Regions from separate parts of the Kitasatospora herbaricolor genome, predicted to be linked through region 3. Evidence: riboswitches for the same ligand, from Rfam matches in the RefSeq annotation. Region 3 holds a riboswitch; each other region holds the start of a gene.

What was found. Region 3 has a riboswitch for cyclic di-AMP ahead of J2S46_RS22570 (M23 family metallopeptidase). Riboswitches for the same ligand answer to the same signal wherever they lie in the genome.
Region 1: linked by a shared signal. The riboswitch ahead of J2S46_RS11940 (C40 family peptidase) and the one ahead of J2S46_RS22570 (M23 family metallopeptidase) in region 3 are both predicted to bind cyclic di-AMP.
Region 2: linked by a shared signal. The riboswitch ahead of J2S46_RS24380 (LysM peptidoglycan-binding domain-containing protein) and the one ahead of J2S46_RS22570 (M23 family metallopeptidase) in region 3 are both predicted to bind cyclic di-AMP.

The regions. Positions count from the first base shown of each region.
Region 1 covers NZ_JAUSVA010000002.1:2,655,523-2,664,820, forward strand. Annotated here, with positions in the region: gene J2S46_RS11925 (glycosyltransferase 87 family protein) at 1-172, shown strand, start outside; gene J2S46_RS11930 (hypothetical protein) at 242-1,468, opposite strand; gene J2S46_RS11935 (C40 family peptidase) at 1,540-2,604, opposite strand; gene J2S46_RS11940 (C40 family peptidase) at 2,849-3,916, opposite strand; cyclic di-AMP (ydaO/yuaA leader) riboswitch at 3,978-4,142, opposite strand; gene J2S46_RS11945 (C40 family peptidase) at 4,670-5,704, opposite strand; gene J2S46_RS11950 (NYN domain-containing protein) at 6,071-7,609, opposite strand; gene J2S46_RS11955 (hypothetical protein) at 7,801-8,058, opposite strand; gene J2S46_RS11960 (rhomboid family intramembrane serine protease) at 8,262-9,077, shown strand; gene J2S46_RS11965 (Lrp/AsnC family transcriptional regulator) at 9,184-9,298, shown strand, end outside.
Region 2 covers NZ_JAUSVA010000002.1:5,481,060-5,490,357, forward strand. Annotated here, with positions in the region: gene J2S46_RS24345 (N-6 DNA methylase) at 1-35, shown strand, start outside; gene J2S46_RS24350 (hypothetical protein) at 178-867, shown strand; gene J2S46_RS24355 (serine/threonine-protein kinase) at 864-2,759, shown strand; gene J2S46_RS24360 (SurA N-terminal domain-containing protein) at 3,062-3,685, shown strand; gene J2S46_RS24365 (nucleoside triphosphate pyrophosphohydrolase) at 3,819-4,829, shown strand; gene J2S46_RS24370 (SDR family NAD(P)-dependent oxidoreductase) at 4,929-5,372, opposite strand; gene J2S46_RS24375 (cytochrome P450 family protein) at 5,520-6,773, shown strand; cyclic di-AMP (ydaO/yuaA leader) riboswitch at 7,003-7,175, shown strand; gene J2S46_RS24380 (LysM peptidoglycan-binding domain-containing protein) at 7,175-8,119, shown strand; gene eno (phosphopyruvate hydratase) at 8,365-9,298, shown strand, end outside.
Region 3 covers NZ_JAUSVA010000002.1:5,071,754-5,081,051, reverse strand. Annotated here, with positions in the region: gene J2S46_RS22600 (hypothetical protein) at 1-79, shown strand, start outside; gene J2S46_RS22595 (tyrosine-protein phosphatase) at 135-893, opposite strand; gene J2S46_RS22590 (hypothetical protein) at 905-1,642, opposite strand; gene J2S46_RS22585 (sensor domain-containing protein) at 1,773-2,495, opposite strand; gene J2S46_RS22580 (GNAT family N-acetyltransferase) at 2,630-3,196, opposite strand; gene J2S46_RS22575 (hypothetical protein) at 3,231-4,247, shown strand; gene J2S46_RS22570 (M23 family metallopeptidase) at 4,339-5,196, opposite strand; cyclic di-AMP (ydaO/yuaA leader) riboswitch at 5,209-5,371, opposite strand; gene J2S46_RS22565 (YiaA/YiaB family inner membrane protein) at 5,604-5,894, shown strand; gene J2S46_RS22560 (alpha/beta fold hydrolase) at 6,087-6,941, shown strand; gene J2S46_RS22555 (TetR/AcrR family transcriptional regulator) at 7,030-7,599, shown strand; gene J2S46_RS22550 (SpoIIE family protein phosphatase) at 7,903-9,298, shown strand, end outside.

The sequences.
Region 1 (9,298 bases), 2.4 Mb from region 3:
CGTGCGCCTGTGGCGCTCCAGCCGGGCCCCGGCCGCCCTGGCCGCCACGGTGGTGCTCCCCGCCCCGCCGGAGCCGGCCGCCAACCCGGCCTACCCCGTCCGCCCGGGCATCGCCTACGAGCAGGACCTGCTGGACGGCATCGACCGTCCGCACGCCGGCGCCGAGCGCTGAGTCGCCGGCCCCCGGGCGCGGGCCCGGTGCCCGCCCGTGGCGCTTCGCCGCGCCGGTGGCCGCGCGGCCTCAGCCGGTGCCGGAGAGCCGGGTGCGTATCTCCTCGCTCCAGCGCGCCGTGAAGTCGGCCAGGCCGGTGCCCAGCTCCGCCCGCAGCACCCGGTCGAGCTGCGCCTCCCGGCCGGCACCGGGCCCCGCCTCGGCCACCGCCCGGTAGAGGGCGACCAGGCGCTGCGGCCCGTACCGGGTGGCGATCAGGTCGCAGGCCAGCCAGGACAGCTCGTACGCCTGGGCGATGCCCGCGGCGCCGGCCGTGAAGTCCGCGTCGGCGGGCAACGCGGCCGGCACCCGCCCGGCGGCCACGTCGCGGGCGAGTTCGGGGGCGATCTGCCGGGTGGTGCGGCCGGTGCCCAGGTAGCCGGTCCAGTCGGCGGCGCCCTCGGAGAGCCAGAGCGGGGTCCAGGGCCTGGTGTCGGCCCGGGTGGCGACATGGGTGGCCTCGTGGGTGGTGACGACCTGCCGGCCCAGGTCGCTCAGCCTGGCGTACGCCTCGGGGTTCACCAGGACGCGGTCGGCCGGGGTGTGCGAGGGGGCGCCCGCGGCGGCGGTGGTGACGGCCGCCATGTCCGCCCAGTCGGCCGGCGGGACGTCCAGCAGCCGGGCGAACTGCTCCTGCCCGGCCGGCAGCTCCAGCAGCAGCCGGCCGGCCCAGTCCCCGCCCCAGACCGCGCTGACCGCCGGCACGGCCCGGTCGGCGACCTCCACCAGCGCGGCCGGCCGGACGCCGCCCCCGGCCGTGGCCAGCACCAGGCAGTGCGCGCCGGCGGCGGCCTCCACCCCGCCCAGGTCCCAGAGCGGCGCGGCGCCGCCGTCCGGCTCCTCCCGACCGACCCGCCAGCCGCCGCCCTCCCGGGCCAGCTCCAGCCGCCGGGGGAACAGCGCGGGGTAGTCGTCGTAGCCGGCGATCCGGACCGCCAGCTCGGCCCGTACGTCCACCCGGCCGGCGGCGTCGGGCGCGCCGGCCGAGGTCACCCGGTAGGCCAGCCCGGCCAGCGGTACGGCGGCGGTCCTGGCCAGCAGTTCCGCGAGGGCCGGGCGGCCGGCGACGGTGCTGCCCGCGGCGGCGGCCGCCGCGTCGTGGGTGCGCACCGCGTAGGCGCGGGCGGCGAGCAGCGCCGACAGCCCGGCGGCCCCGGGGCCCCGCCCCGCGGCGGGGCGGGCGGCGGTCGCGGGCGGCAGCGAGAGCTGGGCCAAGCCGCCGGCGGCCAGCAGCAGGGCGCCGCGCCGGGACAGCACGGTGCGACCCACCCCGGCGTCGGCCCGGGGCAGGTCGCGGGCGAGGTCCGCCTGCAGCGGCCGGGGAGGGCTCAGAGCCGGACCACCTCGGTCACCGGCATCGCGTTGACGCTCTCGTAGCGGACCCGGGCGCCGGGGTAGGGGGCGTGCACGACGACGCCACCGCCGGCGTACATCCCGACGTGGTGCCTGTCCCCGTAGAAGATCACCAGGTCTCCCGGTCGTGCGTCGGCCAGGGCGACCCGCTGTCCCGCGCGTGCCTGGCCCTGCGAGGTCCGCGGCAGGCTCACGCCGGCCTGCCGCCAGCTCCAGTACATCAGACCCGAACAGTCGAACGCGCCGGGCCCGCTCGCCCCGAACACGTACGGCGAGCCGATCCGGGTGACGGCGGCGGCCAGCGCGGCGGCGGCCCGGTCGGAGGCGGGCGGGGCGGTGCCGAGGTCGAGCCGGTCGGTACCGCGGGTGGCACGCTGCTCGGCGTCCCGGGCGTCCTGGGCGGCCAGCCGGGCCCGGCCGGTCACGCCGAGGCTGTTCAGCAGCCGCTGGGCCTTGGTCAGGCGCTGCTGGATCTGCTCCTTGCTGTCCGCCAGGGCGTGCCGGGCCTCCTCCAGTTCGGCGAGCTTGGCGGTGGCCTCGCTACGGCGCTGGTCCAGCCGTCGCTGGCGCTCGGCCACCTCGCGCAGGGTCTCGCTCTGCCGCTCGGCGACCTGGTCCAGGCTGCGGGCCCGGGACAGGTAGCCCTCGGGGTCGGAGGCGAGCATCAGCTGGGCGGTCGGGGCGATCCCGCCGGCCCGGTACTGGGCCCCGGCGACGGTGGCGAGCTCGCCGTGCAGCCGGTTGAGCTCGTCCTGGCCGACCGCCACCTGCTGCTGGAGGGCGCCGGTCTCGCCCTGCAGCCGGCGCTGGTGCTCCAGGGCCGCGTTGTACTTCTCGGAGGCCTGCTCGGCCTCGTCGTAGATCTGGTCGACCTGGGCCTTGACGTCCGTGCGGTCCGGCGGGCCGTCAGGCGCGCCGGGAGCGGCGAAGGCGCTGCCGCCGGCCGCCACACCCAGCGCGGTGCCGGCGGCGGCGGTGAGCACCAGCGCGCGGACGAGCGTGTGCACACCTGGCAGTGGGTGACGGCGGTGCATCGCCATGCGGCGCGGCTCCATTCCTGCGGCCGGGCCACCGCCGCCGCCCGGAGTGGGCGACCGTCCGAGCGGAGGTCCGGGGGCAGACGTTAGCGAGTCCTCGCGGCCGAGTCCAAACCCCTCCCAACCCGAATATTTGACCCCCAATCGGACATCAGCTCGGGCGGCCGGAACGCCGCAGGCCCGGCCCCCGGACGAACCGGGGGCCGGGCCTGCGGAAGGAGCCGGCGAAGCTGCGGCGCGGGCCGCGTCAGATCCGGACGATGGCCGAGATCGGCATCACGGTCGCGGACTCGTAGCGGACGTTCGCACCCGTGTGCGGGGCGTGGATGATCTGGCCGCCGCCCACGTAGAGGCCCACGTGGGACATGCCGCCGTAGTAGATGATGAGGTCGCCGGGCTGCGCGTCGGCGATGTTGGTGCCGATCCGCTTGCCGGCCGAGGCCTGCGCCTGCGAGGTGCGCGGCAGCGACACGTTGGCCTGGGCGTAGGCCCAGCCGGTGAAGCCCGAGCAGTCGAAGGAGTTCGGGCCGGTGGCGCCGTAGACGTACGGGGCACCGAGCTTGCTCTCCGCCGCGGCGATGGCGGCGGCGGCCCGGCCGCTGGCCGGGACGTTCGAGGGCGCCGGGGTGGCGGCCGCGGTGGAGCCGCTGCTGAGCGGGCTGCGGGCGGTGTCGCGGGAGGCGCGATCGGTCTGCGCCTTGGCGGCGTCCGCCTTCGCCTTGGCGTCCGCGGCGGCCTTGGCCTCGGCGGCCTTCAGCGCCTCACGCTCCTGCTCGGTCAGCGTGTTGAGCAGCTGCTGCGCCTTGGCGAGCTTGCCCTGGACCTCGTCCTTGCTGGCCTTGAGCTGCTGGGTGGTGGTGTCCAGCTCGGCGAGCTTGCTCTGCGCCTCGGACTTGTCCTGGTCCAGCTTGCGCTGCTGGGCCTGGAGCTCCTTGAGGGCGTTGCTCTGCGAATCGCCGGCCTGGTTGACGGAACCGGCCTGGCTGAGGAAGTTGTCCGGGCTGGTGGAGAGCATCAGCTGGACGGTCGGCGAGATGCCGCCGTTGCGGTACTGCTCCGCCGCGATCTCGGCGAGGCCGCCCTGAAGGTCGGTCACCTGGGCCTGCTGGCGCGCCACCCGGTCCTGGATCTCGCCGACCTGCTTCTGCAGTTCCTGCTGCTTGGCCTGCGCACCGTTGTAGGCCTCGGTGGCGACCTCGGCCTGCTCGTTGAGCTGGTCGACCTGCTCCTTGACCTGGTCCTTGGTCTGCACCGGGTCGGCGTGGGCGCCGGCCTGGGCGGACAGGGCCACGGCGGCGGCGGCAGCAGCGGTCATGATCGATACGCGGGCACGACCGGCGGGCTTGGGACGACGATGGGACGCCACGAAGGCGGGCTCCTTCTTCCTACGTCCGCCTACCGGGTGAGCTGACGGGTTCGGGCTGGAAGAGATGCCCTACGACGCCTCACCGGCCCGGCGTCTCACGACGACCGGCCGACCTGGCGCCGATTCACCCCGAGGAACGTGGTTCCCCGGCTCCGTTCCACAGCGTCCCCGTAGGGACTTCCCCGTCGGGCAGTTGACTGCCCGTGCTGCTTCTCGGACTCGGCGGTAACCCCCGCCGCCACCCAGGCTGGGTGATCGACTGTGCGGTGGTTCGAGGCACGACCCTAGTAACGAAACCGTGATCCGTTCAAATCGTTGTAGGAAAAAAGTTGGAACTCCACCCAAGTTCGATTGTGATTGTGACCAGATGTGATCGTCCGTCCACCCTGGGCTGATGGTTTTTCATCATGTGGTCGCCAGAGGCCCTCGGGGGGCGTGTCCCAGATCACAGGAGGATTTCGGGGCGCCCGGGCATGTCGGAGATGGCGAACAATCAACAAATGTCCGAAATGGGCCCGTTGTCGCTACCCCGGCAGGTTCTCACCCGCCCCCGGGTTCCCTCCGGCACCGCCCGCCCCGGCGGTCCGACGCTCGCCGCGCCCGGACGCGTCAGGCGCACCCCGCTCCCGGGGTCCGGGCCGGCCGGCCCGGACGGCGAGGGGGCCGGGCGCGAACCGCGCCCGGCCCGCGCCTCGCGGTGCGTCAGACCCGGCGGATCGTGTTGATCGGCATGGCGTCGGCCTTCATCACCTTGACCACGTCGCCGGTGTGCGGCGCGTGCACCACCAGCCCGTTGCCGATGTACATCCCGACGTGGTGGCGGTCCGAGCCGTAGACGACCAGGTCGCCCGGCTGGGCCTCGGCCAGCGAGGGCACCCGCACGCCGACGTTGCCCTGGGACTGCGAGGTGCGCGGCAGCGAGACACCGGCCTGGCCGTACGCCCACACCATCAGGCCCGAGCAGTCGAAGGTGCTCGGCCCGGTGGCGCCCCAGACGTAGGGGGCGCCCTGCTTGCTCATCGCCTTGGCCACGGCGACACCGGCGTAGCCGGCGGCCTGCGGCAGAGTGCCGAGGTCGACGCGGACGGAGTCGCGCGAGGCGCGGCCGTCGCCCTGGACCACCGAGGCGCGGTCGGCGGCGCTGAGCGTGTTCAGCAGCGCCTGCGCCTCCTTCAGCTTCTGGTTGACGTCCGCCTTGGCCTGGTTCAGGTCCTTGGTGGTCTCGTCCAGCGAGGACAGGATGGCCGCGGCCTCAATCTTCTGCTGGTCGAGGCGGCGCTGCTGGTCCTGCAGGCCCTTGAGCGCCTCGGCCTGGCTGGAGGTCGCCTGCTGGACGCTGGTCGCCTGCTGGAGGTAGCCGGACGGGTCCGAGGCGAGCATCAGCTGGACGGACGGGTCGATGCCGCCGGTGCGGTACTGCTCGCCCGCCACCTCGGCCAGGCCCGCCTGAAGGTGGGTCATCTGGTCCTGGCCCCGGGCCACCTGGTCCTGGAGCTGGTCGGCCTGCTTGCGGAGCTGGTCGGCCCGCTCCTTGGCGCCGTTGTAGCGCTCGGCGGCCTGTTCCTGCTCCTCGTTGAGCTTGTCGATCTGCGCCTTCACGTCCTCCTTCTTGGAGGGCGTGGTGGGCGCGGCGTGCGCGCTCATCTGGGCGGACAGGGCGACCGCGGTCGCGGCGGCAGCGGTGAGCACGGTCACCCGCGCGCGGCTCGGCTGCTTCGGACGGCGGTGGGAGGCCAAGGACCGGCTCCTTCTTCCTGCGGGCTCACCCGAACGAGTGAGTATCCGGAAAATAGGTTTGACGCCAGACCCTAGTGAAGATCAGCGCATTCCGCCACTCCCGCCGGGCCACCAACGTGGAGCCTCGGCCGGAAATTCACCTGATCCACACACTCCCGCCGTCCAGGCCCTGACCAGCTGTCAAGGCAGGCCGACCCACACCCGGCGCGCGGGCCGGCCCGCGCGCCGCCCGGAGCCCTCCGCGCTGCCCCGGTCGCGCCTGCCGCACTGATCGCGGACAGCGCGGGAGGGCGGCAGGCGGCAGGCGGCAGGCGGCAAGCGGCAAGCGGCAGGGCAGCAGGGCAGCAGGGCAGCAGGCCGGCCGGCTCAGGCCCGGCCCAGCCGGTTGAGCAGCAGGACCGACGCCACGGGGCGCGCGCCGGCGTTGCGCACGCCGTCCGCGACCTCCTTGTCGGTGGAGACCACCACCACCGGCCGCCCCTGCGGCTCGGCCCGCACCAGCCGGCGGATCAGCTCGTCCGCCGTCTCCCCCGTCCGGCTGAAGCGCACCCGGACCCCGCGCGGCGGCGCCATGATCACCGGGACGTCGAGGTCCTGGCCGTCGAAGACGCAGGTGACCTCCGCCTGGGTGCGCTGGGCGAGCATCGCCAGCCCCCCGAGCAGCCGGATCCGCTGCTGCTCCAGCGGCAACGAGGGATAGCCGGTCTTGGTGACGTTGTAGCCGTCCACCACCAGATGGACCTGCGGGATCGCCAGCAGCTGGTCCAGCAGCGCCGGATCGTCCTCGGCGAGCGCCCGGCGGGCCACGTCGTGCGGCGAGGCGGAGGCCGGCTCCACCGCCTCCACCAGGTCGGCCGGATGGATCCGGGCGACCGGCAGCGCCAGCTCCCGCTGCAACCCCTGCGCCGACTGCAGGACGGTGTCGAGCAGCAGCCGCAGCCGCATGTCCTCCACACTGCGCCCCTCGCGGGCCGAGCGCCGGCCGTGCTCGACCGCCGTCTCCAGCTCGGAGATCCGGTGCTTCAGCCGCCGGGCCTCGCCGTCGGCGGCGCTGCGCTCGGCGGTCGACGCGGCGCGCAGCGCCTCCAGCTCGGCGGCCAGCTTGCGGGTCTCGGCCTGCGCCCGCCGGGTGTCGCTCTCCAGCGAGCGCACCTTCTTGCGCAGCGACTCCGCCTCCTTGCGCACGCTCTCCGACTCGGCGCGCTGGCGCTCCAGGTCGTTGCGGGCGGCGGCCCGCAGCTCGGCCAGCTCCGCCTGCAGCTTCTCGGCCAGCCGGGCCGACTCGGCGGCCGCGCCCTCGGCGCCGGCCCGCTCGGCGAGCTCCCCGGCCTGCTCGACCAGCCGGGCCCAGCCGTGCGGGCGCAGCAGGTAGGCGGCGGTGGCGACGTCCATCGGGTCGGCGGCGCCGGGCACGGTGCCGGCCTCCAGCGCCTTCACCAGGTCGGGCTGGCCCAGCCGCAACCGGTCCGCTATCCGCACCCGGAACGCGGGCTCCGACTCCAGCGCGGCGGCCAGCGCGGTGGCCGCGTACTTGGCCCGCCGGGCCGGCGTGAACTTGGCGTACTGGCGCAGCGAGAGCGGCAGTTCGGCGACCGGCAGGCCGCCCAGGGCGTCGGCCGCGATCCCGACCACCCGGCGGCGGACGCCCTCGGGCAGCGGGCGGTCGAGCTGCTCGCCCGTCCGCTCGTCGGCGTCGCCCTCGCCGGCGGGCGTTCCGTCCTCGGCCCGCCCGGCACCGGCGTCCGGGGCGCTGTCCCCGTCCGTGGTCTCAGCACCGGCCGGGACGGCCTCGACCGCGTCCGGGGGCCGGGCGTCCACAGCGGGCTGCTGCCCCTGCGGTCCGGCGGGCTCCCTCGCTGCGTCCACCACGTCCTCGGCTCCGATCCTGTTCTGCGGAGTGCTCACGGCCGGCTGCCGCTGCCCTGAAACTCACCGCTCTCTGCAATTGTCCCTGTACGGTGCCCCACCCCGCGCCACGCCACACTCCCGCGGCTGAGGGGTGCACGGCCCGCCGGGGCCCGGGTGCGGGGCCCGGGGCCGGCGGTGGGCGGGGCGGCGGCGGGCCCGGGGCCGGGTGACCGGCCCCGGCCTCCCGGTCAGGCCTGGTCGGCTGCCTCGGCCTCGGCGCCCGGACGGTCCACCAGCTCGACCTGGTCCACCGCGTTGCACCAGCGGCAGCGCACCGACTCGACGGTCTCGGCCAGCACCTCGGTCTCCTCGACCTTGGAGTCGCCCGCCAGGTCGAAGTGCAGGTACTCGACCACCTTCGCGGTGCGGGTCACGTCGAAGCGGGTCAGGTTGCCGCACAGCGTGCAGCGCCAGCGGGTCTCAGCGGTCAGGGCGGGGACGGTCATCGGGGGGTCCTCTCGGCGGTTCCCTGGTCTGGGCGGGAGGCGCTCCCCCCGGGGCCCGGCGTCGGCGGCGGGAGGCGGGGAATGCCCGCCCCAAGCCTATTGCCTGGGCCGTCTTCGCCCGCCACCGGTCCGGAGCGGCCCCGGTCACCCACTCGCAGTACAGCGCGGTGTCACCGCCGCGCCCGCGAGGAATGCTCCCCGGCATGGCGATCCCGGTCCTCGACCACACCGGCGCGCGGGACGGGCGTGCGGCCGTCCCCGCGCCGGTGGTCACCTACGCCCTGATCGCCCTCAACACCCTGGTGTTCCTGCTCGGCCCGGCGGCGGGCCTCAACCCGGTCTACGGCACCGGGCAGGCCCGGGTCTGCGCCGAGCAGCGCTTCGAACAGCGCTGGGGGGCGGTGCCGGCCGAGCTGCTGGAGCACCGCCCGCTGGCGGCCGGGCGGATCGTCCAGCCGCCGGGCTGCGAGGTGGGGCCAACCCCGGGCAAGTCACCGGCGCTGTCGGTGCTCAGCTCGCTGTTCCTGCACGCCGGCTGGCTGCACCTGCTCGGCAACATGCTCTTCCTCTACGTCTTCGGTGCCGGCGTGGAGGAGCGCCTCGGGCGGGTCCGCTTCCTGGTCTTCTACCTGGCGGTGGGCACCCTCGCCACCTACGGCTACGCGCTGGCTCAGGCGCACTCGGCGGGCTCGGACCGGGTCCTGATCGGTGCCTCGGGGGCGATCGCGGCGGTGCTCGGCGGCTACCTGCGGCTGTACCCGAAGGCCCGGGTGACCACGCTGGTGCCGCTCCTGCTCTTCCTGCCGCTGCGCTTCCCCGCCTGGCTGGTGCTGGGCCTCTGGTTCGCGCTGCAGTGGTGGTCGGTGCGGTCCACCGGCCTGGACGGCGGCGGGCAGCCGCCGGGCCCGGGCAGCGTGGCGTACCTGGTGCACGTGATCGGCTTCAGCGCCGGCTTCCTCCTCACCTGGGCCGCCCGTGCGCACGCGCCCCGGCGCCCCGGCCCGCACCGGGCCGGCTGAGCCGACGGCCGCCGGGCCCGGGGCGGTGCCCGCCGGCCCGCGCGGGCGGACTGACGCCGGGCGGGGCGGCGGCTACGCTGGCCGCACCCCACAAAGGAGCAGCAGAGTGATCACCGCCATCGTCCTGATCAAGACCAGCGTCGACCGCATCCCGGAGATCGCCGAGGCGATCACGGCCATCGAGGGTGTCAGCGAGGTCTACTCGGTGACCGGCGGCTACG
Region 2 (9,298 bases), 410 kb from region 3:
CGGACGGCACCCTGGAGCTGCCCGCGGGCGAGTGACGGGCGAGCGGCGGGGGTCCGTGGCATCGGCCGGCGCCGGCGGCGGTGCCGGAACCCCACCGGCGTGTCGGCCCGGAGGGTAGCGTGTGCGGGGGCTCGCACCCACCCCGTGAACCACCGTCACCACCGTTCAGGAGCGCACATGGCAGGGCACTACCCGGGCCAGTTCGGACCGCCGGCCGGCGGTCCCGCACCCGGTGGTGCGGACCAGCGGCCCCCCGGCCGGTTCGGTGCGCCGGGCCGGGTGCTCTGCTGCCTGGCACCGCTGCTGACCGTCGGATTCCTCGGCGTCGTCCCGTCGCTGCTGCTGGCCGTACGGCGCAAGCGGGTGGTCGACGTGATCGGCGCGGTGCTGTTCTGCCTGGTCTTCGTGGTCTTCCTGGTCAGCATCGCGCTCGCCGGGGGCGCCAAGCACGAGAACACCGCCGACACCACCGGCGCTGTCGCCATGGTGCTGCTCTGGCTGGGCGCGCCCCTGCACTACCTGGCGATGGACCGCCGGGCGCTGTGGCCCTCGCCGGTCCTGGCCGTGCCCGCGCCCTACTACCAGCCGGTCCAGCCCGTCCAGAGCGCCTGGTACCCGCCGCCCACCGCACCGCTGCCCGGTGCGCCCCTGCCCACGACCGGTCCGCCCGCGCCGGTGGCCGAGGCCGACCCGTACGCCCTGGTCGCCCGGTACCACGCCCCGGCGGCCACCCCGGCCCCCGCCGCGCCCGTCGCGCCTCTCACCGCCGAGCCGCCGGCCGCGGCGCCCGCCCCGGCCCGTACCGCCGACGACCTCCAGCAGCTCGGCGAGCTGCTGCGCCGGCAGTCCCGCGAAGGCCGGCCGTGACCGGGCCGAGAGTCGTCGGCGGTCGCTACCGGCTCGCGGAGAAGATCGGCCACGGCGGAATGGGCCAGGTCTGGGCGGCGTACGACGAGCGGCTGGACCGCCGGGTCGCCGTCAAGCTGCTGCACACCGACCACCTCCTGCCGGCCGGCACCACCGAGCCGCACCGCCGGAGCCGGGGCGAGGAACTGCGCCGCCGCTTCCTGCGCGAGTGCCGGATCACCGCCGCGCTCGACCACCCCGGCCTGGTCACCGTCTTCGACGCCGGGGAGGACGACGGCGAGCTCCACCTGGTGATGCAGCGCGTCCCCGGGCTGAGCCTGGCCGACCTGATCGCCGAGGAGGCGCCCTTCCCGATCGGGCACGCGACCGCCGTCGCCGCCCAGCTCTGCGCCGCGCTGGCCGTGGTGCACGCCGTCCCGGTGGTGCACCGGGACATCAAGCCCAGCAACGTGATGGTCCGTGAGGACGGCCGGGTGGTGCTGCTCGACCTCGGCATCGCCACCGCGGTGGAGGCCGACGCCACCCGGCTCACCCTCACCGGCGTGCCGATCGGCAGCCCCGCCTACATGGCGCCCGAACAGGCCCTCGCCGCCACCGCCGACGCCCGCAGCGACCTCTACGCCCTCGGCTGCCTGCTGCACGAGATGCTCTGCGGCGAGGAGCCGTTCCGCGCGCCCACCGCCCTCGGGGTGCTGCGCCGCCACGTGGACGAGCCGCCGGTACCGCTGCGCGAGCTGCGCCCCGAGGTGCCCGCCCCGCTGGAGGCGCTGGTCCTTGACCTGCTCGCCAAGCAGCCGGCCGACCGCCCGGCCGACGCCCAGCAGGTCTACGCCCGGCTGCTGCCGATGCTCCCGCCGCCGGCCGGGCCGCAGCCCCAGCCGCCGTACGGTCCGGTGCCCGACCCCACCCGCCCGTTCCGCTACCCGGGGCATCCGCGGCCGGCGCCCGTCCCGGTCGGGCCTCCGACGGCGGTCCCGCCACCCCCGGCGGAGTCCGTGCTCTCCCGGCAGCCGGACCCGGCGGGTCGGCCCGGCGCCGCCTCACCGGGACGCACGAAGCCGCGGCCGCTGATGATGACGGCGTTGCCCGGCGACCCCGCCCGGGGCGCGCACCCCTCGCCGGCCGGCCCGCAGTCGTGGCCGCAGGCCGCGCACGGCCCGGTGGCGCAGCCCCCGGCTGTCGGCGACCTCGCCGCGGCCTGCGCGGACCTGTCCGACCTGGTCGCTGCGAAGCGCCACGCCGAGGTCATCGACCTGGCCGCCCGGCTGCTGCCGCGGGCCCGCGCCGAGCACGGCGACGGCGCGCCGCTGGTCCACACCATCCGGACCATCTACGCCCGGACCCTGCTGCAGGAACGCCGGTTCCGGGACGCGCTGCCCGAGTACCTGCTGCTGGCCGGCACCGCCGAGGGCGGGCCGCACGGGCCGCAGGGCCTGGACCACCGGTACCGGGCGGCCGACTGCCTGGAACAGCTCGGCGAGCCGGCGCGGGCGCTGGCCGAGTACCAGGCACTGCTCGCGGCCCACTCGGCCCGGCTGGACGCCGGCCTCGATTCCGCTCCCGAGCGGGTGCACGACCTGCGCGAGCGGATCGGACTGCTGCTCGCCGCCGCCGGCGACCCGGAGAGCGCCTGGCAGTGGCTGCTCCAGCTGCTGCTCGACCGCGAACGGCTGCTCGGCCCGCACCACCCGGACGTCCGACGCCTGCGGCAGAGCCTCGACCAGCTCCAGCAGCACCGCCGGACGGGGAACCCGCCGGCGGTGCTGCTGGATGTCGCCCCCGGCCGGGTGCCCGCCCCCGGCCAGCCGCCGGCGACCCCGCCGGCCTTCGACCCCCGCTCGGCGGGTTGGCCCACGCCGGCCCCCGGCAACCCGTACGCGACCGGGCGCTGACCGGCCGGACCCGCGACGGGCCGGGTTCGCCCGTTCGGAGCACGGTCCCCGACGGCGGGCACCGGTCGACCTACGCTCGGGGCACGCCCGGCGCTCCGGGCGCATCCGCCCCGCGCGGGTACGCCGACGCGCGCCCAGGTGCGCGAGCGGCCGCCGTGCGCGCCGAGCGCTCCCGCCCGGAGGCCCGCGCGCCGAAGCCGCGCCGACCGTACGCGCTCCGCCCGCTCCGCCCGCACGGTCGGTCAGCACCGCCGGTCCGGGCCCGTCCGCACCCCGCCGCACCCTCTGGGGAGGCTCCCGCCATGAACCGCCTGGCCACCGTCCGTCGCGCGCTCGCCCCCGCCGCCCGGGCGCTGCCCGTGCTCGCGGCCGGCCTCGGCGCGCTGCTGCTCTGCTCCTGCGGCGGGCCCGTGCAGGCGGGCGCCGCGGCGGTGCTGGACGGCGAGCGGATAAGCCTCACGGCGGTGCAGGAGCGGGTGGCCGAGCTGCGCACGGTCACCGCGGCCTCGCCGGGGGACGCCGACGCGGGGGCGGAGGGGCTGGCGCGCCGGGCGGTCACCCAGCTGGTGCTGGACGCCCTGGTGTCCCGGGCGCTGGCCGACCGCGGGCTGAGCGTCGGCGCCGGCGAGGCGGCTGCGGCCCGCGCCGCGGACGAGGTCTGGGCGGGCGGCTCGGCTCGGCTCGAACAGCTGCTGGCCGCCCGGGGCGTCCCCGCGGTCGAGGTCGACCGGTACTACCTGCAGCAGGTGGGCATCCGCCGGCTGGCGGCGGCCCGGGGGCAGGACGCCGGGACGGAGGCCGGGGACACCGAGGTCCGGCGGGCACTGGCCGAGGCGGCGGCCGCCCTGCACGTCCGGGTCAATCCCCGGTACGGCAGCTGGGACGCGCAGCGGGTCGTCCTCGCACCGGACCGGCCCGACCGCTGAGCCCGACCCGCCGACCCGCCGACCCTTGACCCGCCGACCCGCCGAGGCCGCCGCCCGCCGGGCCCGGGGCGCCCGCCGTCCACCGCTCGGCGGCGGTGCCCGGGGCCCGCCCGCGGACCGGTAGGTTCGGAGGGTGACCACGTCTACGGCAGCCCCGAAGCTGATCCTGCTCACCACCACCCACCGGGTCGCCCCCGGTCTGATGTCCTGGCCGGCCTGGGAGGCCCTGCGCGGCGCGGACCTGGTGCTGGCGGCGGACCCGGAGCACCCGCAGCTGGCGGCCGTCCGGCAGGCGGGGGTCCAGGTGGAGATCGTCGAGCGCGGCACCGCCCCGGCGCTGGCCCGCCGGCTGTCCGCCGGGTCCGAGCGGGTCACCGTCTGGCTGGGCAGCCCGGACGGCGACCCGGGCCTGACGGACGCCCTCGCCCGCCTCGCGGTCGAGGAGGCCGGGGCGGTGCCCGAGATCGAGCTGCTGCCCGGGTCGTACGACCTGCCCGGCGCGCGGCTGCTCGACCTGGCCTCGGTGATGGACCGGCTGCGGTCGCCCGGCGGCTGCCCGTGGGACGCCGAGCAGACCCACGCCTCCCTGGTGAAGTATCTGGTGGAGGAGGCCTTCGAGCTGGTCGAGGCGATCGAGGAGGGTGACCGCGAGACGCTCCGCGAGGAGCTGGGGGACGTCCTGCTGCAGGTGTTCTTCCACTCCCGGATCGCCGAGGAGCACCCCGAGGACCCGTTCTCGATCGACGACGTGGCGGGCGACATCGTCGAGAAGCTGATGTACCGCCACCCGCACGTCTTCGGCGACGTCGAGGCGGAGGGGACGGCCGCGGTCGAGGCGAACTGGGAGCAGCTGAAGGCGGCCGAGAAGCAGCGCGAGTCCGTCCTGGACGGCGTGCCGGCCGGCCTGCCGGCGCTGGCGTACGCGGCGAAGCTGGTCTCCCGGGTGCGGCGTGCGGGCTTCACCGCCGTGCCGGACGCCCCGTACGAGCTGCCGGCGGAGCTGACCGCGGAGTCGGCGGGCCGGCTGCTGCTCGCGGTGGCGCAGCGGGCGCACGACGCCGGCGTGGACGTGGACGCGGCGCTCCGGGCGAGTGCCCGCGGCTACCGCCGGGAGGTCCGGGCGGCGGAGGGCCTGACGGACTGAACCGGGCGGACTGACACCGGCGGCCCCGGCGCGCGGCGGCACGGGCGCGGGTAGCCGGCCGCACGCGGTGCGGCCGGTCGGGATGGGGCGGGGCCGGCCTCAGCCGCGCTCGGTGCCCGCGGCGGTGCCGGTGAGCGCCTGGTCGTCCGCGGCCCGGCGCTGCGGCGGGATGACCTCGCTGATCGCCTCGCCGACGAGGGCGAGCAGTTCGGCGAGCCGGTCGAGGTGGTCGGGCAGCTCGGCCAGCGAGACGATCCGCTCGCCGTCGGGCCCGGCCACGCAGAACAGGTCGATCGGGCCGAGGTGCTTCTCCGCGGTGTCGACCAGGGCGGCCACGTCGCTGGGGCGGTGGATGTCGCCGCACACCCCGACCACCGGGCAGCCCGGGCGGTCGAGTTCGGCGGCGAGGTCCTCGGCCCGGTTGGGGTGCTGGTCGGCGATGAGCACCCCGGCGGCGCCGGCGGCCGTGAACCGGCGGGCCAGGTCGGCGCCCGAACCGCCGTCCAGTACCGCGATGACCACCACTGCCCCGGCTACCCGCATGGGTGCGCTCCTCCCTGTGGGCGACACCGCACCGGCGCCCACCAAAGACATGTCGGAGGATCCTAGGCACGTCACGACCCTCCGCAACAGGGATTACCCATCAGGTGACCAGGCTCACGCCTGCCGGCCACCGGATACGGTCAGGACATGCCGGATCAGCCGAACCCCGCCCAGCCTCCCCTCTTCACGTGGGAGTTCGCCGCCGACCCCTACCCCGCGTACGCGTGGCTGCGCGAGCACTCCCCGGTGCACCGCACCACGCTGCCGAGCGGGGTGGACGCCTGGCTGGTCACCCGGTACGCGGACGCCCGGCAGGCGCTGGCCGACGGCCGGCTCTCGAAGAACCCGGCGCACCACAGCGAGCAGGCGCACCGCACCGGGCGGGTGGGGATCCCGGGCGAGCGCAGCGCCGACCTGATGACGCACCTGCTGAACATCGACCCGCCGGACCACACCAGGCTGCGGCGGCTGGTGTCGAAGGCGTTCACGCCGCGCCGGGTGGCGGAGTTCGAGCCGCGGGTGCAGCAGCTGACCGACCGGCTGATCGACTCCTTCGCCGGGCGCGGCTCGGCCGACCTGATCCACGAGTTCGCCTTCCCGCTCCCCATCTACGCGATCTGCGACCTGCTCGGCGTCCCGCCGCAGGACCAGGACGACTTCCGCGACTGGGCGGGCATGATGATCCGGCACGGCGGCGGTCCGCGCGGCGGGGTGGCCCGCGCGGTGAAGCGGATGCGCTCCTACCTGCTGGAGCTGATCCACCGCAAGCGGGCCGACCTGGGCGACGACCTGATCTCCGGGCTGATCCGGGCCAGTGACCACGGTGAGCACCTCACCGAGAACGAGGCCGCCGCGATGGCCTTCATCCTGCTGTTCGCGGGCTTCGAGACCACGGTCAACCTGATCGGCAACGGCCTGTACGCCCTGCTGCGCCACCCCGGGCAGCGGGCCCTGCTGCAGGACTCGGTGGCGGCGGGGGAGACCGGGCTGCTGGCCACGGCGGTGGAGGAACTGCTGCGCTACGACGGTCCGGTGGAGCTGGCCACCTGGCGGTTCGCGACCCACCCGCTGACGATCGGCGGGGTGGACATCCCGGTCGGCGACCCGGTGCTGGTGGTGCTGGCGGCGGCGGACCGCGATCCGGCGCGTTTCGCGGACGAGAACACCCTCGACATCGCCCGGAAGGACAATCCGCATCTCGGTTTCGGCCACGGGATCCACTACTGCATCGGCGCACCGCTGGCCCGGCTGGAAGGCCAGGCCGCGCTGGCCACGCTGCTCACCCGGCTGCCTGATCTGCGGCTTGCGGCGGAACCGGAGGAACTTCGCTGGCGTGGTGGGCTGATCATGCGTGGGCTTCGTGAACTCCCGGTCGAATTCACTCCGGCGAAGGCGCTCTGACCGGCCGGGAAACGCTGACGGCGTGTCGGACAGGATCGCTCACGGACGCTCAGAACACGCATCAATACGGACAAATGGGCGTGGTTTGTGAACGATCCGCCGACTGTCGTAATTTCCGTGTGATGTATGCGATATGAGCTTGTGATTGATGTGAGGATCTGTCTACTCTCCCTGGTGTTCGCAGCTGCGAACACCCGTGCGCGGAACGCCGAGTCCTGCCCGCCGCGCGTCCGGGAAACCGACCAGACCCTTGGGCAGGGGCGGGGGACCCAGGATTTTCTGCCGTTCCCCACGGCTTGGGGTGAAGCCGCATCAGGTGGAAGAAGGATTCCGCCCGAGGCGGCCGGGCCACCTCCCGGTCCGAACCCGACAGCTCACCTCGCAGGCGTGCGGAGAGGGACATGTCCATGCTGTTCGTTGGTAACGGTCGTCACCGTCGTCGTACCCAGGCCGAGAAGGCGATCGCCGTGGCGGGCGTCGCCGGGGTCGGACTCGCGATGCCGCTCCTCGCCGCCACCGGCGCCCACGCGGCCCCCGTGTCCGTCTGGGACAAGGTCGCCCAGTGCGAGAGCGGCGGGAACTGGAGCATCAACACCGGCAACGGGTACTACGGCGGACTCCAGTTCAGCCAGAGCACCTGGAAGGCCTACGGCGGCGGCCAGTACGCCCCGCAGGCGCACAAGGCCAGCAAGGGCCAGCAGATCGCCGTCGCGGAGAAGGTCCTCTCCTCGCAGGGCCCGGGTGCCTGGCCGGTCTGCTCGGTCAAGGCCGGCCTGACGAAGGGCGGCGCCTCCGCCCAGGTCGACACCGCCGACGCCACCACGCAGAGCGCCTCGCAGGACGCCGGCACCCGGAGCGTGCAGCCCGCTCCCGCCGCCAAGCCCGCCAAGCCGGCGCAGTCGAAGCCGGCCCGGGCCACCCGGGCGAAGGTCTCGACGGACGGCCAGGGCTCCCCGTCCGGCCGCGGCGAGGCCCAGGACCCGGACTTCTCCGGCCGCACCGGCTGGGACGCGGCCAACAAGGTCTTCTGGTACCAGGTGGACGGCGGCTGGCACTGGACGAGCCACCAGGACGTCTACGACCGCCACGCCGACGACGACACGCCGCAGGCCCGTACCGCCGCCGCGGCCGCCCCCGCGGCCGAGGCCGCTCCCGCCGCGCCGGTCACCCCCGCCGCCGCGACGACCGGCCGGGCCTACACCGTCCAGCCCGGCGACACCCTCGGCGGGATCGCCGGCAGCCAGGGCGTGGCCGGCGGCTGGGGCGCGCTGTACGACGGCAACCGCACCGTGGTGGGCGGCGACCCGGACCTCATCCTGCCGGGCCAGGTCCTGAACCTCGGCTGAGCACGGCGCGCGGGGCCGTGCCGTCCGGTACGGCCCCCTTCGCCCCCTTTCGCCCCGCTCCGGGTGCATCCCGTGGGGCATCCAGGTGAACTACCGGCGGGTAGCCGGGCCACACGCTGAGACGGGACCGAGGTCGACGTGGCCGGGAGAGCCCGTGCGGTTAGGCTCTGGTCGTAACGACTCCGCAATCGTCCGCCGGACTCCACAACGGTCCGCGGATACCTGCTTCCGCTAGGAGATGCCTCGTGCCGTCCATTGATGTCGTCGTAGCCCGTGAGATTCTCGACTCGCGTGGCAACCCCACGGTCGAGGTCGAGGTCGGCCTCGACGACGGCAGCACCGGCCGTGCCGCTGTCCCGTCCGGCGCCTCCACCGGTGCCTTCGAGGCGCTCGAACTGCGCGACGGCGACAAGAACCGCTACTTCGGCAAGGGCGTGGAGAAGGCCGTCCTGGCCGTCATCGAGCAGATCGGCCCGGAGCTCGTCGGCTACGACGCCACCGAGCAGCGCCTGATCGACCAGGCCATGCTCGACCTGGACGCCACCCCGGACAAGTCCTCGCTCGGCGCCAACGCCATCCTCGGCGTCTCGCTCGCCGTGGCGCACGCCGCCTCCGAGGCCTCGGACCTGCCGCTGTTCCGCTACCTCGGCGGTCCCAACGCGCACGTCCTGCCCGTCCCGATGATGAACATCCTCAACGGCGGCTCGCACGCGGACTCCAACGTCGACATCCAGGAGTTCATGATCGCTCCGATCGGCGCGGAGTCCTTCTCCGAGGCCGTCCGCTGGGGCGTCGAGGTCTACCACACGCTCAAGGGCGTGCTGAAGGAGCGCGGCCTCTCCACCGGTCTGGGCGACGAGGGCGGCTTCGCCCCGAACCTGGACAGCAACCGCGAGGCGCTCGACCTCATCGTCGAGGCCATCAAGAAGGCCGGCTACGTGCCCGGCAAGGACGTCGCGCTGGCGCTGGACGTCGCCGCCTCCGAGTTCTTCAAGGACGGCGCCTACCAGTTCGAGGGCAAGGGCCTCACCTCGGCCGAGCTCATCGACTACTACGCCGACCTGGTCGCCTCGTACCCGCTGGTCTCCATCGAGGACCCGCTGGACGAGCAGGACTGGGACGGCTGGAAGGCCATGACCGTCAAGCTCGGCGACAAGGTCCAGCTGGTCGGCGACGACC
Region 3 (9,298 bases):
GCTGGCCGAGAAGATCCTGGCCCGGGTGGACGCCGCCCCGGTCGTGCCCCACCAGTCCGCGGCGCCGGTCCAGGGCTGAGGCCGGGCCTGAGGCCGGGTCTGAGGCCGCGCCCGGACCCAGGCCCGGTCCGGGCTCAGGCCGGTTCGAGGAAGAGCGCACGCAGGCGGGCCACCCCCTCCTCACCGAGCCCGGCCCAGGCCAGGAACGCCGGCAGGGAGCCGTGGCGCCCGCGCAGCGCGGCCAGCGCGCCGGTGATCAGCTCGGGGCCGACGATCTCGGTGAACCGGACGACGCCCTTGGCGTCCAGGTACTCCTGCGGGACGCCGTCCAGCAGTCCGAGGCCCAGGTTGGACAGCAGGTAGTCGTCCACGATGTCCTCGTCGGGCACCCCGAGCACGCTCAGCAGGACGGCCACCGCGATGCCGGTGCGGTCGCGGCCCACCGCGCAGTGCAGCAGCGCGGGCAGCGCCTCGGGCTCGGTGAGCCGGCCGAGCAGGGCGGGCAGGGTGCCGTCGGCGGCGTCGGTGATCAGCCGGTACGCCTCGTGGAGCGGCTCGCCGTAGTGGTCGACGCCGTCCTGCGGGAGCAGCGGGTGGTGGGAGGTGCTGACGTCCAGGCCGCCCAGGCGGTCCGGGCGGACCAGCATCTCCGCCGGGTCCCGCAGGTCGAGGACGGTGCGCACGCCGAGCTTGGCGAGGGCCCGGGTGCCCTCCGGGGCGAGCTCGGCGAGCCAGCCGGACCGGTAGAGCAGCCCGGTGCGCACCCGCGCGCCGTCGGTGGTGCGGAACCCGCCCACGTCGCGGGCGTTGCGGACGCCGGGTATGTCGAGCAGGCGGTGGGCGCCGGGCACGGCCGCGGGGCCGGCGGTCACGGGCGGGTCGGTGAGGTCCATGGGCAGACACGCTAACGGCTGGCCACCCCGGCGGACCGGTGGTTCCGGGAGCGGGCGTGGGTCAGCACCAGGATCCGGCGGGTGCGGCCGTCGCCGGGGCGGGGGAAGACACGGATCTCGCTGCCGACCCGGTGCCGCCCGAGCTCCCGGCGCAGGTCGTCCAGGTGCGGGCAGCGCCGGCCGTCGCCGTCGTGCAGGGGGTAGATCCGGGCCTCGCCGCCGGGGGCGGTGACCCGGGCGAGTTCCAGCAGCCCGGCCAGCTGGTGGCGGGGGGCGAACCGGCCGGGGTAGGCGAGCAGCAGGTAGCAGCTGAGGGTGAGCGCGAAGGTGTGGTCGGCGAACGGGAGCCGGGGCAGCGCGGCGGCGACGTAGTCCTCGGGGTGGGCCGCGGTGTCGGCGGCGAACAGCCGGCGGGCGCGGTCCCAGCTGCGCAGGTAGCGGTCGGGCGGGAGATCCCGGGGCGCCGGGTAGAGGTGCGGGGCGGCCCGCATCGCGCCGGCCATGGCCTCCCGGCCGGCCAGCGCGCGGGCGGTGACGGCGGGCAGCGGCGCGGCGTACGCCGGGTCGGCGGCGATGACGTGGCAGCCGAGCGCGCGGGCCTCGGCGGTGAGCCCGGCGGCCCCGCCGGGGCAGTCCAGGACGGGGCCTGCGACGGCGGCGAGGGCGGCCCGGGTGAGGCCGAAGAGCCCGCAGTACTCGTCCAGGGGACGCGAGGTGAGCAGGATGTCGGGGGCGGCAGGGGCGGCCATGACGATCATCGGACCACGCGCCGGGACGGCCCGCATCCGGGGCGGCCCGGCGGCGTGGTCCGCCCGCCGGGCCGCCCCGGACGGCGGGACCGCCGCCCCGGAGGCCGGCTCAGCCGCTCCGGACGCAGGCTCAGCCGCCCAGCAGGCCGCGGATCGCCAGCCGGTTGACGTTGGTGACGGCGCGGACCAGCAGCGGGGTGAGGAAGACCAGCACGAGGCCGACCGCGGACATCCCGGCGATCTGCGCGGGCGACTCGACGAAGTACTGGTAGTGGCGGCCGTCCTTGGTGAAGTCGAAGAGCTGGTAGCCGGGCCACGGCGTCCAGCGGGCGAAGACCCAGTGGTAGAGCGGGTAGGCGGCGACCACCCACCCGGTGACCAGGAAGGTCAGCGACAGCGTGAAGCTGACGATCGCCCAGGGGAACATCAGGACCAGGTACAGCACGGCCTTCCAGCCGGCCGCGTCGCCGAGGCGGCCGGTGACGCCGGCCCAGAAACCCGGCCGGGCCGGGCGGACCGGCGCCGGGTCGGCGACGTCCAGGGCGAGCAGGCCCCGGGCGCGGGCGCGCTCCAGGGCGCCGAAGCCCCGGGCCGAACCGAGCAGCGCCACCAGCACCGGCAGCCCGACCACGGTGACCAGGGTGCCGAGTCCGAGCGAGAACAGCGTGACGGCGACGGCGAACCCGGCGACGGCGATCGGCAGCCCGGCGAGGGTGAACCCGACCTCGCCGAGGTACGAGCGGCTGAACGGCGCCCGCCAGAACCCGGGGGCCGGGCGGTCCCCGCCGCCCCGGGCCGGGCGGTGGGCCCGGTAACCGTCGTACTCGCCGCCCTGTGCGCTGCTGCTGATCATGGCCGCCTCGGTCCCTCGTGGTGTCCTGGTGCGCTTCCTGCTGACACCTCAACGGTCCCGCGGACGGCCCGGCGGCGGTATCCGGCCCACCGCCCGGTCCGGGGTGGGGTTAACCCCCTGCACGGGTCACCCCCCTACACGCCGCCCCGGTCGGCCCACTCGTCCTCCAGCAGCGAGTACTGCAGGGCGTCGTGCCAGGTCCCGCGCAGGTAGAGGTCGTGCCGGATCCGGCCCTCCAGCTGGAACCCGGCCTTGGTCAGCACCCGGGAGGAGGCGGTGTTGGCGGGATCGACCCGGGCGTAGAGCCGGTGCAGCCCGAGCGTGCCGAAGCCCAGGCCGCAGAGCAGCCGGGTGATCTCACTGGCGTAGCCCAGGCCCCAGGTGTCGCGGCGCAGCGCGTAGCCGACGAAGCCGGCCCGCTGGGGCTCCACCCCGAGCACGGCGTTGCCGATCGGCACGGCGTCCTCGCCGTCCTCCAGGCGGGTCACGGCCAGCCGGTAGGTGCTGCGCGGATCCTTCTCGGCCTCTTCGAGGTAGAGCTCGATCTGGTCGGCGCAGGTCTCCCGGTCGCGTGGTTCGAAGGGGAGGTATCGGGCCGTCTCGGGATCGCCGAAGACGGCGTGCAACGCGTCGATGTCGCCGGGGGTGTGGTGGAACTCGCGGATGACCAGACGCGGGCCGGTGAGCAGTACGGGGACCATGTCCGCCAACGGTACAGCGGCTACCGTACGTCACATGAACGACGATGACCTGCGGCTCGCCCCTCGTACCCGGACCGCCGAGCTGACCGCCTGGGCGCGGGCCCAGGACCGCGAGCCGGTGGCCGAGGGCCCGCTGCGGGCGGTGCTGACGCTGCTCGAACTCGGCGGCGGCCGGATCCGCGACGGCTGGCCCGAGCTGACCTCGGCCGCCGTCGAGCACCTGCTGTACGAGCGGCTCTACCTGTACGTGCAGCCGGCGCCCGGCGAGGACCCGCTGGCGTACGGCGCGGCGATGCGGCTGCTGACCGACCATCAGCGGGCGGCGAAGCGCCTGAACGCCAAGCGCCAGGAGCGGCTGCTGGCCGAGGCCGAGTGGCAGGGCGAGGTGGCGGCCGGCCTGCTGCGCCGCGCGGACCTGGTGACCTGGCCCCGGCTGTACACCCTGCTGCTGCGCGCGGACGGCGTGCCGCCGGACGACCCGGCGGCGGTCCGGGCCTGGCTGGACGCGTTCCGCGAGCTGGCGCCGGAGGAGCGGCTCGCGGCGTACGAGGGGCTGGAGGACGCCGGCGCGCTGGACCGGGTGGACGGCGACGGCGGCTGGGGCCCCACCCGGCTGATGTCGGTCGGGATGGCCACCGACGGCGCCCGGATGCTGCTGGAGAACGGGCTGATGGAGCGCAGCTACCGGAACCTGGCCGAGCTGAACGCGCTGGGCCGGCCGATGCCGCGGGAGCTCGCCGGGGACTTCGAGTCCTTCGAGGCGGCGGCGGCCGTGGAGGCGATGCGGCTGTTCGGCGAGTGGACGGTGCCGGGGCTGCCCCGGCTGCTGGTGGAGGAGTACCCCGATCTGGCGCCGGAGCCGGGACCGGAGGAGATCGAGGCCTACCTGGCGCAGCTGCCGCAGGATCCCGCGGGCGAGGACGGCGCGGACGGCCAGGACCAGTGGGCCGCGGAGGACCAGTGGGCCGCGGGGGAGGAGTGGACCGGCGAGGAGCAGTGGGCCGGCGAGGGGCCGGCCGAGGAGCCGGAGGCGGACCGCCCGGGGCAGTGACGGCCCGCCGGTCCCGGCGTCGGCCGGGACCGGGACGGTCCGTCAGGGCTCGGCGCCGCCCGGCAGGGGGCGAGGCCGGCGTCGCTGCCCGTCAGGGGGTGAGGCCGCGCTGCTCCAGCCAGCTCTCCGGGTCGACGGGGGCGCCGCCGTCCGGGCGGACCTCCAGGTGCAGGTGCGGGCCCGTCACGTTGCCGGTGGCGCCGACCTTGCCGATCTGCTGGCCGGGCACGACCTTGCCGGAGGCCTTGATGATCGAGGAGAGGTGGCAGTACCAGATCTCGGTGCCGTCGGGCAGGGTCTGGATGATCCGGTAGCCGTACGAGCCGGACCAGCCGGCCGAGGTGATGGTTCCGGAGCCGACCGAGTACACCGGGGTGCCGGTGGAGGCGGCAAAGTCGAGGCCGGTGTGCAGGTGCGACCAGTACGAGGCGCTCTGCCCGTAGTGGGCGGAGAGGAAGTAGTCGCGCACCGGCAGCTGGATCGCGGCGAGCTTGGCCTTCTCGGCGGCCTCGGCGGCCTTGCGGGCCTCCTCCTGCTGGGCGGCGCGCTTGACCTCGGCCTCCTTGGCGGCCTGCAGGCGGGCGCCCTCCTCGGCGGCGGTGCGCTGGCTGTCGGCCTGCTGCTGGATGCGGGCGGCAAGGGCCAGGCCGGGGTCGGCGGAGAGCACGGTGGTCTCGTCCGGCGAGACCACGGCGGGCGCGGCCGCGGGGGTCGCGGAGGCGAATCCGGTGGCGCCGAGGGTGGCGGCCACGGCGGTGACGCCGAGCAGGGGGCCGGTCCCGCGGGTCTGACGGGGCATCCGGTGCCGGTTGCTGTCGGCCGGCTGCGGCGGCGCGGTCTCGTCCGGGCCCTCGCCGTACGCGCCGCCGTAGGCGGGCGGCCAGGGGTGGTCGAGCAGCTGGGTGCCGGTGGAACCGGACGGGTGTGCCGGAGAGTGCGACGACGCCACGGAGGCGCGCTCCTTTCCTTCCTTCGCGCCTACCGGGTTAGCTGACGGGTTCGGAGCAGGAAGGTCTCCTACGGCCGGGCCTGGGCCTGGCCGATTCACCCCAAGGAACGGTGGTTCCCCGGCTCCCTGACCTGCTCCGGGGAGCAGGCCGTGCGGGATTAGGCGAGCGCACGGTGCCGTGGTCACGGCGTTTCCGACCGCGCTGCGTTATCAAACGTTAATCCTAGGAGCCCCTGATTCCAAGCCGTCCAGGCGGGAGAGTCAACATTTTCATGGGGCGGAATGGGCGATTTGGCATGGTTACCGTCCGGCGGCACTACGGATCGTGAACAGGCGTCAACAAACCGCACCTGAATCTGAGTACCCGTACTCATGTGCGCGACATGACGCTTGGCCATCCTGGCCGCATGAGCACCTCGATGCAGTCACGTACCACGGCGGCGTACTACGTCCAGGCCGTGCTGTCCTTCGCGATCTCCGGCGGCGCCCTGGCCGTCGGCATCGCCTACCTGCCGGTAGGCGCATGGACCAGGGCCTTCCTGGGCATCGGCCTGCTGTACACGGTGACCTCCTCGTTCACCCTGGCCAAGGTGATCCGCGACCGCCAGGAGAGCACCGAGATCGTCACCCGGGTCGACCAGGCCCGACTGGAGAAGCTGCTGGCCGAGCACGACCCCTTCAAGGTGGAGGGCATCTGACGCCCGGCCGGACCGGCGCGGGGAGCGCCGCACCCCGGCGGCGGGACGGGCCCGGCGCGGCCGGCGGCGGCCGGCCGCGGGCCGGGCGGGACGGACACCGGAAGCCTCCTTGACAGCTAAGGCTATTAGCCTTAGCTTTATGGCTATCGGCATCTCGCCGACGGCACGGCCCACAGGCCAAGGAGGCCCGCGATGTCCACCACTCCTCTCGCGACCCGTTACCTCGACGTCCCCGGCGGGCGGATCGCCTTCGACGACACCGAGCACGGCAGCGGCGCACCGGTCCTCCTGATCCCCGGCATGCTCGACTCCCGCTCCGCCTACCGCCACCTGCACCCGCTGCTGGCCGGGGCCGGCCACCGGGTGATCACCATGGACATCCGCGGCTTCGGCGAGTCCTCGATCGAGTGGGACGACTACACCCCCGCCGCCATCGCCCAGGACGCCCTGGCCCTGCTGGACCACCTCGGGATCGAGCGCGCCGTCCTGGTCGGCAGCTCCTACACCGGCGCCAGCGTGGTCAAGGTCGCCGGGGACGCCCCCGACCGGGTCGCCGGGATCGCCCTGCTGGACGCCTTCGTCGAGAACCTGCCGCCGACCGCCTTCCAGCGCGGCCTGGTCAAGGTGCTCGGCACGGCCGTGATCCAGTTCCCCGCCTTCTGGGGCATGTACCAGAAGCTGGCCTTCCCCACCGCCAAGCCGGCCGACTTCGCCGAGTACCGCGCCGAGCTGGTCGCCTCGCTGCGCACCCCGGGGCGGAAGACCGCCACCCGCGGCTACGTCCGCGGCGACTCCGCGCCGGTCGGCTGGTCGGCCGCGGTGACCTGCCCCGCGCTGGTCGTGATGGGCAGCAAGGACCCCGACTTCCCCAAGCCCGAGGTGGTCGCCGACCGCCAGGCCGCCGCGCTGAACGCCCGCAAGGTGATGATCGAGGGCGCCGGCCACTACCCGATGGCGGAGTTCCCGCAGGCCACCGCCGACGCACTGGTGCCCTTCCTGGCCTCGCTCACCGAGTCCCGGCCCAGCACCGCCGACACCCAGGGCTGAGCCGCCCCGCGCCCGGCCACCGCGCGCGGGCCGCCTTCCCCCCACCGCACCGCACCCCCGGTGCCGCACCACCCCACTGGAGGCCCCCATGCCACGCGCCGGACTGACCCCGGACGCCGTCGTCGCCCACGCGCTCGGCCTGATCGACGACCAGGGCCCGGAAGCCCTCACCCTGGCCGCCGTCGCCGCCCGGGCCGGGGTCGCCACGCCGTCCCTGTACAAGCACGTCCCCGGCGGCCTGACCGAGCTGCGCCGGCTGATCGCCGTCCGGGTGACCGAGGAACTGGCCACCCGGCTGGCCAAGTCGGCGGTCGGCCGCGGCGGGGACGACGCGGTGGAGGCGGTGCTGCGCGGCTACCACGCGTACGCCGTCGAGCACCCCAACCGCTACAACGCCCTGCCGCAGGCCCCGCAGCCCGACGACGAGCTGACCAGGGCCGCCGCCGAGCTGGTCGAGGTGCTGGTCGCCGTGCTGCGCGACTACGGGCTGCAGGGCCCCGAGGTGATCCACGCGGCCCGTACCGTGCGCTCGGTCGCGCACGGCTTCGCCTCGCTGTCGATCGCCGGCTCCTTCCAGCGCTCCGAGGACCTGGCCGTCACCCAGGACCGGCTGATCGGGGTCCTCACCAGCGGGCTGCGGGCCTGGCCGGCCGCCTGACCACCCGCGCGGACGCCCCCGGGAGCCGACCGCCACCCCCCGGGCCCCGTTCGCCGCGCCGACGGCGCCATCAGGCACCCGAACGGAAGCAAACGGACTCTGTCACCGGACCGATCACACAGGCGGTCGGTGCCGGCCGTCGGCCCCCGGGGAAGGCAGCCGTGCCGGCCGCCGGTGCCGGTGGCCGCTGGTCATGGTCCGGCGTCTTGGACCCCCTTTCGCGAGTTCAGCAAATAGGATGAAGAAATTACGTTCGCCCTAACGGCGTCACCCCCCTGCGGAACGGAAAGGCCGGGTAGCCCGATGGACCTGACCTCCCCGTGGCTCCCCCCCTCCGAGGACGAGAGCCGCAGCCCGCTCACCGGCCCCGTCGCCCGCAGCCCGATGCGCTGCGTGCGGTTATTGCTGAACTGCTCCGGCGCCGCGGAACTGCTCGGCACCATCCTGGCCGAGGGCCCCGCCTGGATCACCGGCGAGGGCAACGCGATCTACCTGCTCGACTCCGCCGGAATGCTCCGGCTGACCGCCTCGCACGGCCTGCCGGAGTGGGCCCACGAGCGCTACGGCACCGTCGACCCGGCCGGCGACCTGCCCGCCGCGATGGCGCTGCGGCTGCGCCGCCCCTACCTGCTCAGCCCCGAACGCACCAGCATCGACTACCCCAACCGCAACTCCGGCATGGGCACCGGGATGGTCGCCCTGGTCACCCTGCCGATGATCGTCGACGAACGGCCGATCGGCGTCCTCGCCCTCGCCCTGGCCCACCGCGGCACCGTCCCGCGCCGCGACCTGGACGTGCTGGAGACGATCGGCGAGGCCTGCGCCCACCGGCTCTCCCACCTGCTCGACCACGTGCACGCGAGCACCCGCGCGCCCAAGGGCGTCCGCACCCACGACCCCGCCGGCGGCGACCCCGCGCCGCTGGCCCACCCGCTGCTCTCGCTCGCCGTCCACGCGGCCGGCGCCGGCGCCTTCGAACGGGACCTGGTCACCGGCGAGACCTTCTGGGACGCCCAGGCCTACCGGGTGGTCGGCCTTCCGCCGCCGCCCGGGAACCGGTCCGCCGAGGCCCCCGACCTGTCCCGGATCGTCCACCCCGAGGACCTGCCCGACGTCCAGGCCGGCCTCGCCGACGCGCTGGCCGGCGGCGGCCCCTACCGGCTCGCCTACCGGGTGCTGCGCCGCGGCGGCGGCGTCACCCGGATCCGGGAGAGCGGCGAGGTGATGCTCGACATCCACGGCCGGCCGGTCCGGATAGCCGGACTGCTGGTCGACCGCGACCGCACCGGCGCCCCCGAGGACCGGCCGCCCGACGCCGGCCCGGAATCCCCAGCGGTCGGCGCCCGCTCCGCGCTGCTGCTCGCGCTGACCCGCACCCTCTCCCGCGCGATCACCGTCCGGGACGTCACCACCGCCGTCACCGACGTGGCCGGCCCGGCGCTCGGCGCCGCCAGCCTGGTCCTCGACCTGGTCGACGAGGGCCGGCTGCTGCCCGTCTCGCACACCGTGTACGGCGGCCCGCGGCGCACCGAGCTGAACCGGCTGGCCGACCTCTCCGAGGGCGTCATGCAGCACTCGCTGGCCCGCTCCACCCCGCTGTTCAGCGAGCCCGGCCGCGGCGGCGGCACCCGGGACGGCGCCGGCGGCCCGCTGACCCCGCCCTCCTGGGCGGTGCTGCCGCTGATCGCCTCCGGGCGAC